3 regions of the Bacillus sp. KNSH39 genome follow, and region 3 is predicted to be linked to each of the others. Evidence: riboswitches for the same ligand, from Rfam matches in the RefSeq annotation. Region 3 holds a riboswitch; each other region holds the start of a gene.
What was found. A riboswitch is a leader RNA that binds a small molecule or an ion and turns the genes downstream of it on or off. The one in region 3 is predicted to bind S-adenosylmethionine.

Region 1 (6,275 bases), 1.0 Mb from region 3:
TTTATAGCTCCAATATACAACTCCTGCTCCGATTGCGAATCCTACAATACCAGCAAGACTACCAAGAGCAATTAAAGCCAAAATACCGGCTGCGATAAACGCTAGAAATTGTTTCATCTTGTGCTTGCCTCCCTTCGATTTGATACTCTTATCTTAACTATTTTTTCATCTTTCCATAACGAGCTTAAGAACCGTTTTTAACTCAGACTTAAGACCGAGTCATATTCAGCCCTTTACGCAAAAAAACGTGCAGAGTCTATTCTCTGCACGTTTTTTAATTACTAACATTCATATTAAATTAAGCTGTTTTATGATACTCTTTTTTCTCAGCTACTTTCGAAAACCTTGGAAACCCAATTAAAATAGAAACAATCCCACATACTCCAACTAAGATTGGATAAAATGCATATGGCAACAATTCAACCGGAGATAACGCTGCAAATCCTGCTGCCGTTAACATTTGGGCACCGTACGGAATTAATCCTTGCACACAACATGAGAAAAGATCTAATACACTCGCTGATTTACGAGGATCTATTTCATATTGATCTGCAATATTTTTTGCAAGCGGGCCTGTAAAGATAATTGAAATCGTATTATTCGCTGTACACATATTCGTCATACTCACTAAACCAGCAATACCAAATTCCGCTCCTTTTTTCGAACGAATATTACGTGTTAATACATTCATTAAATATTGAATACCACCATTATATTGGATTAATTCAACCATACCGCCAATTAATATAGCAAGTAATACTAACTCCATCATACCGCCCATTCCAGTCGTTACACTTTTAAAGAAACTTTCTAACGTGTAACTTCCATCTATAAGGCCGATAACACCAGATAGTACAGTTCCACCAGTTAATACAATAAGTACATTCCAGCCAAGTAGCGCTGTAATAAGTACTCCTGCGTACGGTAAAATCTTTATCCAATCAAAGCTATGTGCTTTAATCTGCGTGTCACTTCCTGAAGTAACTATTACTAATAGTACAATTGTAATAATAGCCGCTGGTAACACAATTAAAAAGTTCGTTTTAAACTTATCTTTCATTTCTGTTCCTTGTGAACGAACAGCTGCGATTGTTGTATCTGAAATAAATGATAAATTATCACCAAACATCGCTCCGCCAACAACAGTAGCCATTGCAAGCGCAATTGAGATATCAGTTTGACCACTAATACCTACAGCAATCGGCGCTAATGCTGCAATTGTTCCCATTGAAGTTCCCATCGCTAATGAAATAAATGCACCAATAACAAAGATTCCAGCTACGATAAATCCTGGCGGTAAAATAGTTAACGCTAAATTAACAGTTGAGTCTACTCCGCCCATTCCTTTAGCAGTTTCAGAAAACGCACCTGCAAGCACAAAAATTAATACCATAATCATAATATCCGGATTTCCTGCACCTTTAGCGAACCGCTCTACTTTCACATTAAAACTTTCTTTACGATTCATCACTAAAGCGACTCCTACAGCAATTGAAATCGCTACAAGTATCGGCAATTTATAGAAATCACCTGTAATAATTCCAGAACCAATAAATAGCGCCAAAAATATTCCAAGTGGTAATAAAGCTAAACCATTTCCTCTCGTTTCTTTCAAAGTACCATCTCTCCCTAGTTTCAACCTTTTTCTAATGAATAACAAAAGACCTCTTCCGATGAGAAGAGGTCTTATACATCTATAAGAAACACTCTTCTCATCTTTCAAGCACACGCTTGCTGGATTTGGCACAGCACTCTGAAATCGAGTCCGCTGCCGAGGCATCGTAGGGCCAGTCCCTCCGCCTCTCTTTATAAGAAGGTTTCATATTTATTTTTTAATAATAATTTCTTCCCTAACTTTACTCGCTTACAAAACAAAAGTCAATTATTTTTTGTATAGATTTTTTTGGTAATTATACAAAAATTTGAATACAACAATCATTTTAACTTTTCGATTTCTTCTTCCAATATTGAAATCCAATAAAATTCACTATTTTTTATTGTTGCTAATATCCATTTCGTAGTGTGCCATGCTAGCTCATACTCTTCCTTCGTGACATCACCACTTTTATAAGCATCCTCTAGCTCCTCTTCATCTAATACATACACCTTACCGCTAGATAATAATACTACATCTAAATATAAATCATCAAAATACGGTAAACCACGATCGTCTATTTTATATTCTTTCGCCACATCGATATAATATTGCACTAATTTTTTCTGATCATCTAACATAGCGGTAATCGCAAAGTTTTTCCCGTCTATGAAATATTGAATCCACGTATACTGATCTGCTGCAATACAAAGTTCTTCACCATCATATTCTTTACAACTAGGCTCTCTCACCTTTTTTATATCCAGTATTCCGAGCATTCCCTCTTCCACTTGCTTAACCGTATAACTCTTTTCTATTAGTCTCTTCCACGAAGAACCGTCACCATATTTTCGTTTCATTATGTCTGCTCCTCTTCTATATACAGAAAAGCTCCCACATATTATGTGAGAGCTTGTTCATATTATAATTAAGCCGCTTGACCCTTTTCAGAAATCTCTTTTAAATAAGCTTGTCCTTTTTCAGCGTCATATTGACCTTCCCACTTAGACATAACTACAGCTGCTAAAGAGTTTCCTACAACGTTAACTGCTGTACGAGCCATATCTAAAATACGGTCAATACCAGCAATGAACGCTAAGCCTTCAGGTGGAATACCTACTGTACCAAGTGTCGCTAATAATACAACGAATGATACGCCCGGTACACCTGCGATACCTTTTGATGTAACCATTAATACAAGTAATAATGTAATTTGTTGTGTAATAGATAAATCAATACCGTACATTTGCGCCAAGAAAATAGCCGCAATTGCTTGATATAAAGTTGATCCATCTAAGTTAAATGAATAACCAGTCGGAATAACGAAAGATGTAATTGCTTTCGGACAACCGAATTTCTCCATTTTCTCCATGATTTTTGGTAAAACTGTTTCTGAGCTTGCTGTAGAATACGCTAAGATCAGCTCGTCTTTTAAAATCTTAAAGAATTGGAAAATGTTAATTCCAAATATTTTCGCTGTAAGTCCTAAGACAACTACGACGAAGAAGATCATTGCCCCATATACAACAATTAGCAATTTCCCTAATGGAATTAATGAAGCAAGACCAAATGTAGAAACTGTAACACCAATTAGTGCAAACACACCAAATGGTGCAAATTTCATAACTTGGTTTGTTACATAAAACATTGCGTCAGCTACACCTTGGAAAAATTGAAGAACTGGTCTTCCTCTTTCACCAATTGCTGCTACACCTAAACCAAATAGTACAGAGAAGAAGATAATAGCAAGCATATCTCCGTCAGCCAATGACTTCATAATGTTCGTTGGAACAATATTTACAAACGTATCTGCAAATGAATGACTTTGTACTTGCTCTGTCGTATGTGTATATTTCGAAATATCTGTCTTTGTTAACTGCTCCATATTTACGCCTTTTCCTGGTTGGAAAATATTCGCTATTAATAGACCAACAATAATTGCAATTGTTGTAATAATTTCAAAGTAAATAATTGTTTTTCCGCCTAGTCGACCTAGTTTTTTAACATCGCCAACACCAGCAACCCCAACAACAATACTTGCTACAACAATCGGTACAACGATCATTTTAATTAATCGGATGAAAATATCACCAATTGGTTGTAAGTACTTCACAACAGCTGGATTATCAAAGAAAATCGCCCCAACCGCAATACCAAGCGCAAGCCCTATTAATATTTGCCATGCAAGTCCTATTCTTTTCATATTTGTTGTAACCCCCTCTTCGATGTGTCACTCTATCTCTCATTCTATCTCTATAAAACTAAGAAATTAAGAGTATTACATATTATTCGACAATTCACTACATTTTGTCCCTGTTAAAAATCATAAATCAAAATTTAAAATCTGACAACAAAATAACTTTCCCCGAATGCAAATAATTTTCTTGACAAAAAATAAACCCATGTTAGAAAACCTCACATGAGAACGATTCCTCACTAGTGTTTTATTAGCTTTCCAAGTAATATTTCACCTCATAAAAACGATTACTTTCCTCCTTCATTTTACAGGAAAATTCCAAAATATACCTTTGTTACACATATGAATAAAATGTAAGCACTATGACAATTACAGTTGAAAAATGATAAATTCCGACAAAACTTAGCAATTTTATAAAATTTTCTTTACATTATGATTACAACGATAGACACCCTTCTTCTTATGATATATAACATTCATAGGGAAAGGAGTCAGACAACAATGAAAAAGAAATTTGCAGCGTTTAGTGTTTTAGCAGCAGGAACGATTTTTGCTTCCCCGTTACTTTCACCCGTATACGCTGAAACGAATCAAGATAAATTATCTAACATTCAATCTGAATTAGAAGGCAAACAAAGTGACTTACAAAATAAATCAGTCGAGAAAGAACAAATAGAAAAAGAAATTCAAGAATTACAGAAGAAAATCGATGAATTAACTACTTCCATTAATAAAAATGAGACTGAATTAAACGATACAAAAAAAGAAATTAGCAAAACACAACAAGTAATTACTGACAAAAAGAAACATATAGAACAATTACAAACAAACATAGATACACGTCAGGAAGTTATTAAACAACGATTACAATCTATGCAAGAAAAACCGCGTACAAATATCATTACAGAAGTATTAACAAACTCTACAAACATTGCTGATCTTGTTGATAATATGTACTCCGTAAGTTTAATATTAAACAACGATACAGATATTGTAAAAAAACAAACATCTGATCAAAATGCTGTAACGACAGAAAAAGAGGCTGTTGAGAAAAAAGAACAACAACTGAAAGACTCTGAACAAAAACTAGAACAAAAACAACAAGAATTACAAAATAACCAACAGCAGCAACAAACTCTTATTAACGATCTACATACGAAAGTAGCAAAAGTAGATTCAGAGATTGAAGGATTAGAAGAATCCAAGGGCATTTTAGAAAATCAACGTCAAGCTGTTCAAAAAGCAATTGAAGAAGAAAAACGGGCGGAAGAAGCTCGTAAAGCGGAAGAAGCCCGCCAGGCAGAAGAGGCTCGCAAACAACAAGCTACTAAATCTGCTCAAGCGGCCCCAACACCACATGATACAAATATCGGTGGTTTTATCAAACCAGCAGCTGGATCAAAAACTTCCGGATTTGGTGTACGTTCTTTAGATAACCATAAAGGAATTGACATCGCTGCTTCGGGAACGGTTCCAATTATCGCTGCTGCAGATGGCGTTGTTATTCGCTCAGAATTATCATCTAGTTACGGAAACGTAGTGTATTTATCTCACCGTATAAACGGAAAAACATATACGACAGTATATGCTCATATGAATAGTCGTTCTGTATCGAATGGACAAACTGTAAAACAAGGCGATCAGCTTGGATTTATGGGGAATACGGGCCAATCATACGGACAACATTTACACTTCGAACTTCATCTTGGAGAATGGAATGTCGGCAAGACAAACGCAGTTGACCCATCTCCTTATATCGGATTATAAAAAACCTCGGTGCCTACCGAGGTTTTTCATTTACACTTCACACACTATAGGCATTCTACATAGACTATAACTAAATGCCTATAGTTTACGAGGTGATCCATATGAATACGCAATTACAACAAAAAATAGAAGAAGCTAGAGAAACGTATATTGGCCGGATATTTACATTTGGCGGCTCAGTTTTATTTTTAATCGGTTCATTCCTCGCAGTCACCACAGCCTATAAAGCGTATAATCGTCTATTACATTCATCAACATAAAAAAAGACGGGAGATCCCCGCCTTTTTTTATGCAAACATTTTAAATACACCTATCGCATTTAAAAATACAATTATTACAGTTACCGGAATAACATAACGAAGTAAGAAGAACCAAATGTTAAATAACGTTTTCCCTTTCGTTTCCGTCACTTCTAATTCTTTCATCAACAACTCTTTACTCATTTTATTTGGTACAAATAATGAAATAGCTAGTACTCCTAACGGCAGCAATACGTTACTTACCGAAAAGTCGACTAAATCAAAGAATGTTTTCCCAAATATTTTCACGTCACTCATAATCCCAAATGATAACGCTGATGGAATACCGACTGCAAAAATAAGAATACCAATTAATAATGATGCTGACGGACGCTTCTTCTCATTACCTTTCGCAACAGATGCTACTACAATTTCAAGCATTGAAATTGCTGATGTTAAAGTCGCAAAGAAGAATAAA
Region 2 (6,275 bases), 2.5 Mb from region 3:
CGTATTAAGCTTGAGGCGATTATGTTTGGAATAGTAATGGGGTTATTACTAGTTGCAGTTATGTTTACGTTTGCGTCATACAATGATATTATTTCCAGTCATAAATTTTTATATTTGTTTTCAAGAATTTCACCGAAAGTTGCATTGTTAACGATGATTACAGTGAGATTTGTTCCTTTGTTTATAAGACGATTAAAGAAAATCACACTCGTCCAAAAAACGAAAGGTGTGCAGGTAGATTCAGGTTCGATAATTGAACGCGTCAAAAATGGTATGCAATTGCTGCAAGTATTATTAATTTGTTCATTAGAAGATGCACTGCAAACGGCAGATTCTATGCAAGCTCGTGGATTTGGTGTAACGAAGCGTACGACGTATATTCGCTATAGAATGGAAAGGCGTGATTGGTATACGCTCAGTTATTTAATCATTTTATTTATAGCTGCTATTGTATGTAGTAATTATGGCGGAGGGAAATTGATTATTTATCCGAAAGTCGAATCTATTTTATTCCAGCAATATGATGGAATGATGTTTGTATTATTTACACTGTTTATTAGTTTACCAATTATGATGGAAGGGAGAGAATGGATATGGTGGCGCATGCAGAAATAAACAATTTATCATTTGCATATGCTGATGAAAACGAATACGCGTTACAGCATATTTCTCTTTCTGTTCAAAAAGGTGAGTTTATTGCACTTGCTGGAGGATCGGGATCTGGGAAGACGACGTTATTAAAACATTTTAAAAAGGAGTTACTTCCAATTGGTACGCGTTCTGGAGAGATATTTTATGAGGGTGTTTTAATAGAGGAAGTAGCTGATTTGTTATCTGCCCAAGAAATTGGGATGGTATTTCAAAACCCAGAAAACCAGATTGTTATGGATACAGTGATTCAAGAATTAGCATTTTCTTTAGAAAATATCGGATTACCATCACATATTATTCAAAAAAGAATAGCAGAGCTTATTAGCTTTTTAGGATTTCAAGATTTATTGCATCAATCTGTTCATACGTTATCTGGTGGGCAGAAGCAGCTTGTCAATTTAGCTGCGGTATTAGTTATGCAGCCGAAATTGCTATTATTAGATGAACCGACAGCGCAGTTAGATCCAATCGCTGCAAAAGAATTTTTAGGATTATTAAAACGGATTAACGAAGAACTTGGAATTACGATTATTTTAAGTGAACATCGCTTAGATGAAGTTATCCCGCTTGCAACACGCGTTGTTTGTATGGATAATGGCCGTATTATGTATGATGGTAGTCCTAAAATTGTTATTACGGATATGTGGGGAGTAGAAACATTCCGTCCATTTATTCCGCAAATTCCAAGGCTATTTTTAGAGTGGAATGTGAGAGATATTCCGTTTACAGTGCGAGAGGCGCAAATGAAAATGAATGATTTTGCAGCGATATCATATGTAAATGACCCAATAGCACAAAGTGAAAAGCAAGAGGTAATTTTAAGCGCAGAGCATATTTCGTTCCAATATGAAAAAAATAGTCCGCTTATTTTACGTGATTTATCAGTTTCGATTGAAAAAGGAAAATGGGTAGCGCTCGTTGGGAAGAACGGTATAGGTAAGTCTACACTGTTAACGATTTTAGCAGGATTACAAAAAGCGAGAAGAGGAAAAGTAAAGTGGAACGGAAAAGTGGTACATAAAATCGATTCGAAAGAACGGTTTAAAAGTATTGGGTATGTATCGCAGCATCCGTATTACCATTTTACATTTGATACAGTATGGGACGAGGTTTATGAACGTGCGCGTGAATTATATGGAGAACAAGGAAAAGAAATAGCAGAAGATACGCTAAAACAGTTTTGGTTGTACTCGCTTAAAGAACGCCATCCGCATGATTGTAGCGGAGGAGAGCAACAATTACTTGCGTTATGTACGACGTTATTATCAAAGCCAACGATATTATTACTTGATGAACCGACAAAGGGATTGGATCCATGGAAGAAAGAAAGAGTAGGAGAACTATTTAGGAAGCTGCAAAAAGAAGGTACAACAATTGTAATGGCAACGCACGATATTGAGTTTGCAGCGAAATACGTGGATCAATGTATGATGTTATTTGATGGAACAGTCATTATGAATGATGCACCGAAAGAATTTTTTAGCGGCAACTTCTTTTATACAACATCTATTAATCGATTCATTCGAAAAGAATTGCCATATGCATTAACATGGGAGGATGTGTGCGAAGCGTGTCCAAACGATATGTTGCATTCATAATATGTATTTTTGCAGTAATAATCGGCACATTGCTTTTTACGACACTTGTCATGGACGGTTATTACATGTTAAGTAGTTTGTTTCTATTAGCGGTTATTATGTTACCTTTCTATATCCGTTTTGAAAGAAAGGCGTTTGTTTCACGTGAAATTGTTCTCGTTGCTGTATTAGCGGCAATTGCAGCAGTAAGCCGGGTGCCATTTTCTATTTTACCAAGTGTACAACCAACTTCTTTTGTCATTATCGTTTCTGCAATTGTATTTGGAAGTGAAACTGGTTTTATGATTGGTGCTACAGCAGCAATCGTATCTAATATTTTTTTAGGACAAGGTCCATGGACACCGTGGCAAATGTTTTCGTGGGGCATGATTGGTTTTATAGCAGGTTTACTTCGTAATACATTTTTTATGAAAAAGCTATGGGGGAGACTTCTTTACGGAGTAATTGTTGGCTTTTTATTTGGCTGGATTATGAATTTCTGGGGCCTTCTCGGTTTTATACGAGAAGCAACATGGGAAACTGTCATTTCGTATTATATCGCAAGTTTTTACTTTGATTTGAGCCATGCGATTTCGAATGTTATTTTCTTATTACTATTTAGTACTTCATGGATTACGATTCTTACAAGATTTAAAAAGAAATACGGTATATTAGATGAGCATAACGTGACATAGAAAAGCATACTCATATAAGGTAGGGTCGCGACTTACATATTCGTTTGCCTCTTTCATGCTTCTTACATAATGTAAGGAGCATTTTTTTGTCAAAAAATCGATTCAATATGCATCCGCTATTATATAAAATTATTTGTATAATTGTAGGTGAGAACTTTTTTCAAAAGGGAGGTGTATAGTTAATGAAGTTAGTTATTCCGAAGCAACATGGTGCATGGGCCATGCTTGTTATTCCTTTTTTATTAAGTGTCATACTTGGGAAACCTACTATTTATCATATTCCATTGTTTTTAGCGTGGTTCTTTATCTATTTAGCTACGTACCCATTTCTTACGTACATAAAGCAAAGACGAAAAAAAGAGTTTTTACAAGTTGCCATTATTTATTTTCTTATTGCGTTCCTATTTGGGATGATTTCTTTATTATATGAGTGGCGAATTCTTTTATTCGTAATAGTAATGATTCCATTATTTATAGTGAATATGTATTACGCTCGTCAAAAAAATGAAAGAGCACTATTAAATGATATTTGTGCGATTATTGTGTTTTGTATCGGTGGGTTAATTAGTTATTCCTTTTCAATGAAGCAAATCGATCATACAGCATTATTCATTGCGCTTATTTCATTTTTATACTTTTTAGGTAGTACGTTCTATGTGAAAACGATGATTCGTGAAAAAAATAACCCGAAGTATCGTCTTATATCTTGGGGATATCATATCGTATTAACGATAATCATATTTGTGATTAATCCGTGGTGTTCTCTTATTTTTATACCAAGTGTCATTCGAGCAATTGTGTTGTATGGCAAAAAAATTTCTATTAAAAAAGTAGGAATTTTAGAAATTGCTAATTCTGTATATTTTTTAATCATAACGGCAATAATTATGAAGTATGCCATTTGAAAAAACTTCCCATCAATTGATGGGAAGTTTTTAATCTTTTTCTAAAATGTGAACGGTGTACTCGCAACGTTGAATAGCTTGTTCAACAGCATAAAGTGATTGTTCAATACGAGCGCGATTAAAATCTTTTTCAACTGTTTCGAGCGCTTCTTCTAAACAATTTTTAGCTTCTTGTAATGATTGAAAAGAATCTTGTACATATCCGCGAGCATTTTGATGCATTTCATAATCCTCCTTGCATGTTCGTATATGGGTAGTATGAACAGTAAGGAAGAAAATATAATTTGTTATATTTATTATATTTGTTTGACAATTAAAGTGGAATTACGTATAGTAAGAATTAAGTGAATATTTTCTTATCCAGAGAGGTGGAGGGACTGGCCCGATGAAACCCAGCAACCGCGATGCAGGTGCTAATTCCAGCAGAACATATTTGTTCTGGGAGATAAGACGAAGATATATACGTAACTTCTTCTTATCGGAGAGGTTTTTTTATTGCAAAAAAACCGATTACGAAAATTTATATTAAGAAGAAAGGGGTTGCGCATTACTGTGACACTCGAAAAATACGTAAAACTGCGTAGTACAGTTTATGAATATATGATAGAGCAAGATAAGCCGATATCATTGTTAGATATTCAAGAACATATCGTTTCGCATCATGAAGGAAAATTCACGAAAAAGATGTTGCATCAATTTTATTTATCAAGATTATTAGACGAACTAAAACTGGATGGGAAAATTACATTAGCTGATGAATATCTCTATGCTGAAAAAGGGGTATTGTATAAGGCGAGAAAAGGGAGCTAAGCTCTCTTTTTTTCTTAAAATAACGGAGTATGTAGAGTAAAAGACTGCTAAAGCAGCCTGATACAGGGAATGGTGTTGAGTGTGTAGTGTCAAAAATTGAATGTGCCTGAAAGAGGCAATTCATATCGGCTGCAAATGAAAAGAGACACCTTCGCCGAATAGGTGTCAGTCGTTTTGTCACGTAGACTTGCTACTTAACAGTAATTAGAATAACATGCAGGATTTTTGAAGTCAAAAGGGAATTAAAGGAAGGGGTACAATTATGTACGCTTACTTATTAAAAGATATAACGAAATGGATCCCAAAGTACATTGTAGATAAGGGATATGAATATTATGAAGGTGGGCATGTAGAAGATGTTGAAATACAAGATAAAAAAGTGTTTGCTTTCGTTACTGGAAATGCAAGGAATTATGAAGTAGTTATCGATCTCGAAGATTTTTCAGAAAGTAACTGTGAGTGTCCCTATGAAAATTATTGTAAACATATGGTGGCAGTTGTTTATGATATGCAAGGTGCTGGTGAGAGTGCAGTTAAAGAGAAACTGAAAGATTTAGAAAAAGAAGAGTTACTTATATTATTAAATCGATTGTTGCAAAGTTCGAAAAACGTACAAATTGTAGAGAAGTTATTAAAGAAGGAGAAACTTTAACGTATAGAGGGAGTTGTTTTGTAGTGAACGTACTAATTATATATGCTCATCCTAACCCTTCAAGTTTTAACGCGGCGATTTTCAATCATGTGCAAAAAGGACTACAGGAAACAAATCATTCAGTTACCGTACTTGATTTATACAAAGAACAATTTGATCCAGTCCTCGTATTTAATGAAGAGAAGAAAAGACGCGATTTAGTAAATGAAGAGGAAACAGCTCGGTATAGAACGTTAGTAGAAGAAGCAGATACACTTCTATTCATCTATCCAATATGGTGGTGGGGGATGCCAGCAATTTTAAAAGGATTTATCGATCGTATTTTCGTAGCTGGATTTGCTTATAAATATGAAGGGGCTCTGCCGAAAGGATTATTGCAAGGGAAAAAAGCATGGGTTATTAATACGTTAGACTCGCCTCTATGGTACGTCGCATTGTTATATCGATCAGCAGATTGGATTATGATGAAGAGAGGTATTTTACGTTTTTGTGGCATTCGCGATATAAAACGGTCAGTGTTTCAATCTGTGAAAACGAGTAAAGTATCAAAGCGTGAGAAATGGTTATTACAAATAGAAGAAAAGGCTCGTGCATTATGAATGAAGTCGATCGTATTATAAACTGTGTTCAGTATGATGGCGAACTTTTTCGGAAGTATGTTACGTGTTTACTTCAATTGAAAAAATGCAGCGAAACATTTCAGCAAATTCAAATAGAGTTAAGAAATGATTATTTAATAAGAGGAATTTGTGAAAGAGAAGTTGATCAGGTAGTAAGGGGAAGTAAAGAATATGAAACATATTTTCTTCCTAAAGCGTTACAGTGGAATTTTTTGAGGGAACATCCACACCTGATCGGAAAAATTTGCGAAGATTTTTTTGCATTTGAGTCATTACATCTTACGGAGTTAGAGTGGGAGAAGATTATAAATTGCGTGGGAAATAAGTGATTTATTATGTAAAAAAGCTAGTATAAAACTAGCTTT
Region 3 (6,275 bases):
AATGCCAAATTTCATTTGGTGGATATAAAACAAAAAGATAGGACTTATTATGATGAGTTGTTTTCGAATCTGAAAGGTCAATTATATTTATATGAAATAAACCTTCAAAATGTAGTGGAATTTAAACAACATTTAAAAGAAAAAAGAACGAGTGTTGTGATTGATGTTTCAGGGGCAGATACAATTAGAGTATTAAGCTGCTGTAATGAACTAGGAATTTGTTATATTAACTCAGCCTTGGAAAATGAGGCAGTAGATCAGGACGATAGCTTAATTGGCTTTCAGCTTACGGAAAGATATACAAGGTTTGAGAAGGAGAAAGAGAAATTTACAAATACAAAAGCGATTATAGGTTCAGGTATGAATCCAGGTGTTGTTCAATGGATGGTTGTTGAACTTATGAAGGAACGACCAAATGAAAGGCCAAGAGCATGTTATATTGTAGAACATGACACGTCATTTTTGAATGATACAGCACTTATAAAGCCACATACACTTTATGCTTCATGGGCAGTAGAGCGATTTTTAGATGAAGCAATCTGGAGTTATCCGATGTATATGAGCCATCATCGTCCTCTTTACTTTTATGAAGATGTATATGCTTCAGAGTATAAAGTGAAGTTAGGAGAAAAAGAATTCTATGGTTGTTTAATGCCACATGAGGAAGTATTAATTTTAGGGAAAAACTTTAATATGGAAGTTGGTTTTCTTTACCGAATTAATGAGTATACAACAAATATAATTAGACAGAACTTAGATCAAGTAGAAGATTTATGGAACTGGAATCGTAAAGTGTTTAATCCAGCGGAAGAAGAGGTTGCTGGAGAGGACTTGGTCGGTGTGTTACTCGTTTATGAAAATAGTGAGACATATATGTATAATGTGATGAATAGTAGCCAAGTTTTTCGTAAATATAAAACGAATGCAACGTATTTTCAGGTAGGGTGCGGGATTTATGCGGGCTTGTCCAGTTTACTTTTAGATCAATTTGAACAAGGTGCTTATTACGTTGAGGAGTTGTTATTAAATACAGAAAGTAAGTACGGTGAGTATTTAAATTTATATATGAAGGATTTTGTAATAGGGCATAATAATTTTACGGATGGATTGTTACATGACAGGGTAAGATGGATGTAAGTTGTTACCAAAAGGAAGGAGAGATCTCCTTCCTTTCAGTATTATAAGGTTAAATATTGCCCTGAAAGCAATTTCATACTTATACTTTAAGGAGATAACAATGAAAGTTTTTTGTATCGATCAAGGGGAGTTTTTATATGAATAAATACAAGAGCTTGATTTATGAAGAAAGAAGAGCCTTAAAGGTATTTATATTATTATTTTATATTATATTCTTTTTATATGACGCTATATATTATTTTGTATATCCTGCTATGAATATTAGTGGAACAGCGGTAGGTTGGCCAGAAGGTAGTCTTGGGATAGGTGTGCCTATATTTGTAATAGCATTATTTCCTATTTCTATATATCTTCAAAAAAGAGGGTATGTATATTCTGTAAAATATTTATTTTTATTTGGGTACATGTTTATCAATCTTGTGAATAATTTAATGATTTATTTACGAACGGATAGACCTTTTGAACATGGCAGTATGGTAGAAATGTTATTAATTTTATTTGCCCCGGTTTTCGTGAATAGAAAATACTTTTATTTAGTGTCCTTTAGTGTAATTGGAAAGTACGTATTTTTCACATTGCTATTACAAGATTTAAAAGTGATAATTCCACTTGTTTTATGTGTATTTTATTTCATTATTTCACATTCTTTATTAAAACGATTTCAATCTTATGTAAGAACAGTGGTTGAAATGATGAACAATATGAAAGAGACGGAAAATTTAGCTGTGATTGGGACTATGTCTACAACAATTGCTCATGAAATTCGAAATCCGTTAACAGCGTTAAAAGGGTTTACGCAAATGCAAAAAGAAAGAAATCCAACTGATACGATGAGCTACGACATTATGCTACAAGAAATTGAAAGAGTCAATGGATTTGTTAGTGAATTGATGTTGTTAGGAAAACCAAAGCCAACAAATTATGAAAGGTGTAATATACGAGACATCCTTCTATATGTTGTGCATCTAATGGAAAGTTATGCAACGCAATATAGAGTTAAATGTCATTTACAAGTAGATGGGAATTTACCGGTTATAAACGGTGATGATAAGCAATTAAAACAAGTGTTATTAAATATCATTAAAAATGGAATAGAATCAATGCCAGAGGGTGGAGAAATTCATATCCGTGCATATCAAAAAACGCAAGGACATTTGTGTATTTCTGTTGAAGACCAAGGATTTGGTATAGAGAATGAGAAGTTAGAAAAAATTGGCAAGGCGTTTTACACAACAAAGGAGACTGGTACAGGACTTGGATTAATGATTACATATAAAATTATTAAGGAACATCAAGGGAGTATCACGATCCAAAGTAGTGTAGGAGTAGGAACGAAAGTAGAAATTTTTTTGCCGACCTTTTAATGTATTGGGAGAAAAGATTTTTCAGAAAAGTGTTCTTGTTGTGTAAATATAAACATTTTATAAAATGTTTCAAGAAGGGTTTTTTTTATAAAATACTTCGTTTATAATGGAGGAAAATATCGACATGAGATTGATTGCTCATGTAGCGGTTCAGTAGTGTTATGAAAAGATAAGAAGGGGTGCACACGCATCCTTTTTTCTATGCAGATATTATGAAAGAGGTGGTATGATGGAATTAACATTAAATTCGACTGTATGTTTACACACGATTCAATTTCGAAAAGAGCAAAAGAATTATATTGTAAAAGATACAATTACAGGAGAAAAATATGAAATGCCGCCACTTTGGATTGATGCATTGGCAATGATGCGTGACGGTTTTTTATTGGGGGAAATTGAGGAGAAATTAAAAGAAGAGTATCCATCCGAAGAAGTGAATATGTTAGCATTCACGAGGCAACTGTTAGAACTAGAACTTGTTGAAATGGTAGATGGAGAAGAGATAGCTTGCACAAAGAAGAAAGAGATAGATTGTTTAGCTTGGGTGCGTCCTCGTGTGGAACAATTCTTTCTTAATTTAAATAGAAAATATAGAAGCAAAGACCAGTAGTGGCCTTTGCTTTTTTTATAGGCTATGTTTAAAAAATAACAGCAAATGCTCTTGCGAAAGCACCGTCACTATTTTTAATTTTTAAAGGTGCTGCTGAGAAAAAGAAACGTTTTGCTTCGATAGCATCTAGATTTGTTAAGTTTTCAATTAAGTAAATATCATTCCCTAGTAATATGTGATGAATCGGTGATGTTTCTGTTGTGACTTCATCAGGAGAAATGAAATCTAAACCGATAGATTTTACTTTTAATCGCACTAGTTCTTTAGCTAATTCTTCAGAAAGATAAAATGCTTCCTTCTCATAAGCTTCTGTATTCCATTTTGTGGATAGATTAGAATGAAAAATAACAATATCACCTTCTTTTATGTCAGTATTATGCAATACTGTCTTAGGTAATTTTCGCTCTTGAATATGTGTTACATCTATAAGAACAGCTTCACCTACAAATTGATCCAGCGGTAATTGATCGATGGTCGTTGCGCCTGAAATAAAATGCGCAGGAGCATCACAATGCGTGCCAACATGAACGACAGAATGAAAATCTGTAACTTGATATCCTGATTCTTCAACACTTGTAACAGCTTCTAGTTGTATTTTAGGTGTTCCAGGAAATTGAGACATATTATTTTCAAATGTTTGTGATAAATCAATTACTTTCATTTTACATACCTCCAATATATGTTTTTCAAATAATAAAAAGCTCATCCTTCAGTATCAAGAAAGATGAGCTTTACATGCTAGTTGAGTTTTATCTTCCAAAATGCATTGCATTTTGCAGGAATTAGCACCTATTCAGTTTGTATAAACTGAGGTTGCTGGGCTTCAAAGGGCCGGTCCCTCTGCCTCTCTTGATAAAGAAGTATTCAGTTTTTAAAATCGGAATTTTCCGATAGTTAAATTGTAATTCATTTCCTTTTTGCGTGCAATACAAAATAGGTATTCACCCAAATAAAGCTGCTCGCATATTGTAGCTTATGTAAATAGAATGCTGCGAAGGAGTGAGTGCAGTGACAGGAAATGTATTAAATTATTATGCTGGTGGTAATACAGCTAGGGGATTTCACAATTTATACGAAGAGAATTTAAAAGGATTAGACAGATTATTTATCTTAAAGGGTGGCCCAGGAACGGGAAAATCTTCTTTAATAAAGGCAATAGGTCGTGAATGGATTGAAAAAGGATATGATATTGAATTTTTACATTGTTCTTCTGATAATAAATCGGTTGATGGTGTAATTATCCCAAAATTAAAAGTAGGAATTGTTGATGGGACATCGCCGCATGTTATTGAGCCAAAAATGCCAGGAGTTGTTGAAGAGTATATAAATTTAGGAATTGCTTGGGACTCAGATAAACTAAGAAAGCAGAAGTTAGAAATTGAAAGATTTGTTTCAGAAGCAAGCAAAGCTTTTCAGTCTGCTTACGCACGTTTTAAAGAGGCATTGGTTATACATGATGAGTGGGAGAAGATATATATTGATAATATAGATTTTAATAAAGCAAATGAACTAACCAATCAGCTAATCCAGAAATTATTTGCAGATAAAAGCGGGAGACAATCGCTTGTAAAACATCGTTTTTTAGGAGCTGCTACACCGAAAGGAGCAGTTGATTTTGTTCCTAATTTAACAGAAGGGTTACCACATCGTTATTTTATAAAAGGGCGCCCAGGCTCTGGAAAATCAACGATGCTCAAAAAGTTAGCTAAGGCAGCTGAAGAAAAAGGGTTTGAAGTTGAAGTATATCATTGCGGATTTGACCCGAATAGTCTTGATATGGTTATCGTAAGAGAATTAGGATTTGCAATTTTTGATAGCACCGCACCACATGAATATTTTCCAAGTCGCGAGGGTGATGAAATTATTGATATGTATGCCCTTATTGTTACGCCAGGGACGGATGAGAAATATGCGAAGGAAATTCGTGATGTCTCCATTCAATATAAAGCAAAAATGAATGAGGCGATGTCTTTCTTAGCGAAAGCAAAATCGGTTCGTGATAAATTAGAACGAATTTATATTGCTGCTATGGATTTTTCAATAGTAGATGCATATAAAGAGGAGATTCAAAAAGAGTTTGAACGAATTGCTGCTACTGTAATTGAACAGCAACAATAGACGTTTCATTAGGCTGTCAGTAATTTCTGACAGTTTTTTTAGTATGTAGTAAAATTAATAGTGTATTGTCGAATTTCCAAGGAAATAATCAAAAAATGGAGATGTTATGAAATGAGAGAGAAAATCGAGTTGGAGTTAGAAAGAATTGAAAAAGAGAATGATGTAAAAATTTTATTTGCGGTGGAATCAGGGAGTCGTGCTTGGGGGTTTCCATCGAAAGATAGCGATTATGATGTTAGGTTTGTTTATATACATCCGGTAGAATGGTATTTATCAATTCATGACAAACGAGATGTAATTGAGTATCCAATTAGTGATGATTTAGATATAAGTGGTTGGGATATTAAAAAGGCGTTGCAACTATTCGCGAAGTCGAATCCTGCTTTACTTGAGTGGATTCGATCACCAATTTTTTATTCGAAAAACTCTAATTTTCCAGAACTACTTCAACAGATGAGTGAGAAGAATTTTGATCCAAAAGCAACGATATATCATTATTTACATATGGCTTCGAAAAATTATCGTGAATTTTTGCAAGGTGAGAATGTAAAGCTGAAAAAGTACTTTTATGTATTACGTCCCATTTTAGCTTGTAAGTGGCTAGAAGAGAAAACGACTTTACCTCCTGTAGAATTTGATCGATTAATTACAGAATTATCATTAGAACGTAGCGTATTAGATGAAATTGAAAAGTTGTTAATAAAGAAAAAAGCAGGTACTGAATTAGATGTTGGATTGAAAATTAAGGTGTTAAATCAATTTTTAGAAGAACAAATTCATTACTATCAGCAATATGTAAAAGGAATTGAAAAGGGATCAGGAATCGATATTGAGAGTTTAAATACATTGTTTCGAGATATGTTGTTTGAAGCATATGAAAAAGAGCACAAGTAAGTTTGTGCTCTTTTTATTTTGTAGGAATGAAGAAAACAGATATAGCTGCGATAAGACCTGCAAAGGAGAATAAGTAAAAATTCCATGCTAAGTCATATTGCATTGTCATAATAATACCGACGAGAATTGGGCCAGCAATTGCACCAACTCGG

Region 1: it holds a riboswitch for S-adenosylmethionine, as region 3 does, so the genes downstream of both, ACUL40_RS27265 (Na+/H+ antiporter NhaC family protein) here and ACUL40_RS21785 (cyclase family protein) in region 3, are expected to answer to the same signal.
Region 2: it holds a riboswitch for S-adenosylmethionine, as region 3 does, so the genes downstream of both, ACUL40_RS08785 (hypothetical protein) here and ACUL40_RS21785 (cyclase family protein) in region 3, are expected to answer to the same signal.

What each region holds. Positions count from the first base shown of each region.
Region 1 covers NZ_JBQXYO010000001.1:5,297,086-5,303,360, reverse strand. The annotation lists gene ACUL40_RS27270 (lmo0954 family membrane protein) at 1-117, opposite strand, end outside; gene ACUL40_RS27265 (Na+/H+ antiporter NhaC family protein) at 299-1,615, opposite strand; SAM riboswitch class I at 1,710-1,815, opposite strand; gene ACUL40_RS27260 (DUF402 domain-containing protein) at 1,936-2,454, opposite strand; gene gltP (glutamate/aspartate:proton symporter GltP) at 2,523-3,797, opposite strand; gene ACUL40_RS27250 (murein hydrolase activator EnvC family protein) at 4,293-5,558, shown strand; gene ACUL40_RS27245 (hypothetical protein) at 5,660-5,818, shown strand; gene ACUL40_RS27240 (sodium-dependent transporter) at 5,846-6,275, opposite strand, start outside.
Region 2 covers NZ_JBQXYO010000001.1:1,741,459-1,747,733, reverse strand. The annotation lists gene ACUL40_RS08810 (energy-coupling factor transporter transmembrane component T) at 1-615, shown strand, start outside; gene ACUL40_RS08805 (ABC transporter ATP-binding protein) at 588-2,249, shown strand; gene ACUL40_RS08800 (ECF transporter S component) at 2,222-2,923, shown strand; gene ACUL40_RS08795 (YwiC-like family protein) at 3,106-3,828, shown strand; gene ACUL40_RS08790 (hypothetical protein) at 3,859-4,050, opposite strand; SAM riboswitch class I at 4,182-4,280, shown strand; gene ACUL40_RS08785 (hypothetical protein) at 4,381-4,638, shown strand; gene ACUL40_RS08780 (SWIM zinc finger family protein) at 4,901-5,290, shown strand; gene ACUL40_RS08775 (NAD(P)H-dependent oxidoreductase) at 5,314-5,889, shown strand; gene ACUL40_RS08770 (hypothetical protein) at 5,886-6,239, shown strand.
Region 3 covers NZ_JBQXYO010000001.1:4,250,488-4,256,762, forward strand. The annotation lists gene ACUL40_RS21770 (hypothetical protein) at 1-1,137, shown strand, start outside; gene ACUL40_RS21775 (ATP-binding protein) at 1,275-2,501, shown strand; gene ACUL40_RS21780 (hypothetical protein) at 2,731-3,111, shown strand; gene ACUL40_RS21785 (cyclase family protein) at 3,140-3,772, opposite strand; SAM riboswitch class I at 3,858-3,970, opposite strand; gene ACUL40_RS21790 (PRK06851 family protein) at 4,120-5,229, shown strand; gene ACUL40_RS21795 (nucleotidyltransferase domain-containing protein) at 5,341-6,123, shown strand; gene ACUL40_RS21800 (MFS transporter) at 6,137-6,275, opposite strand, start outside.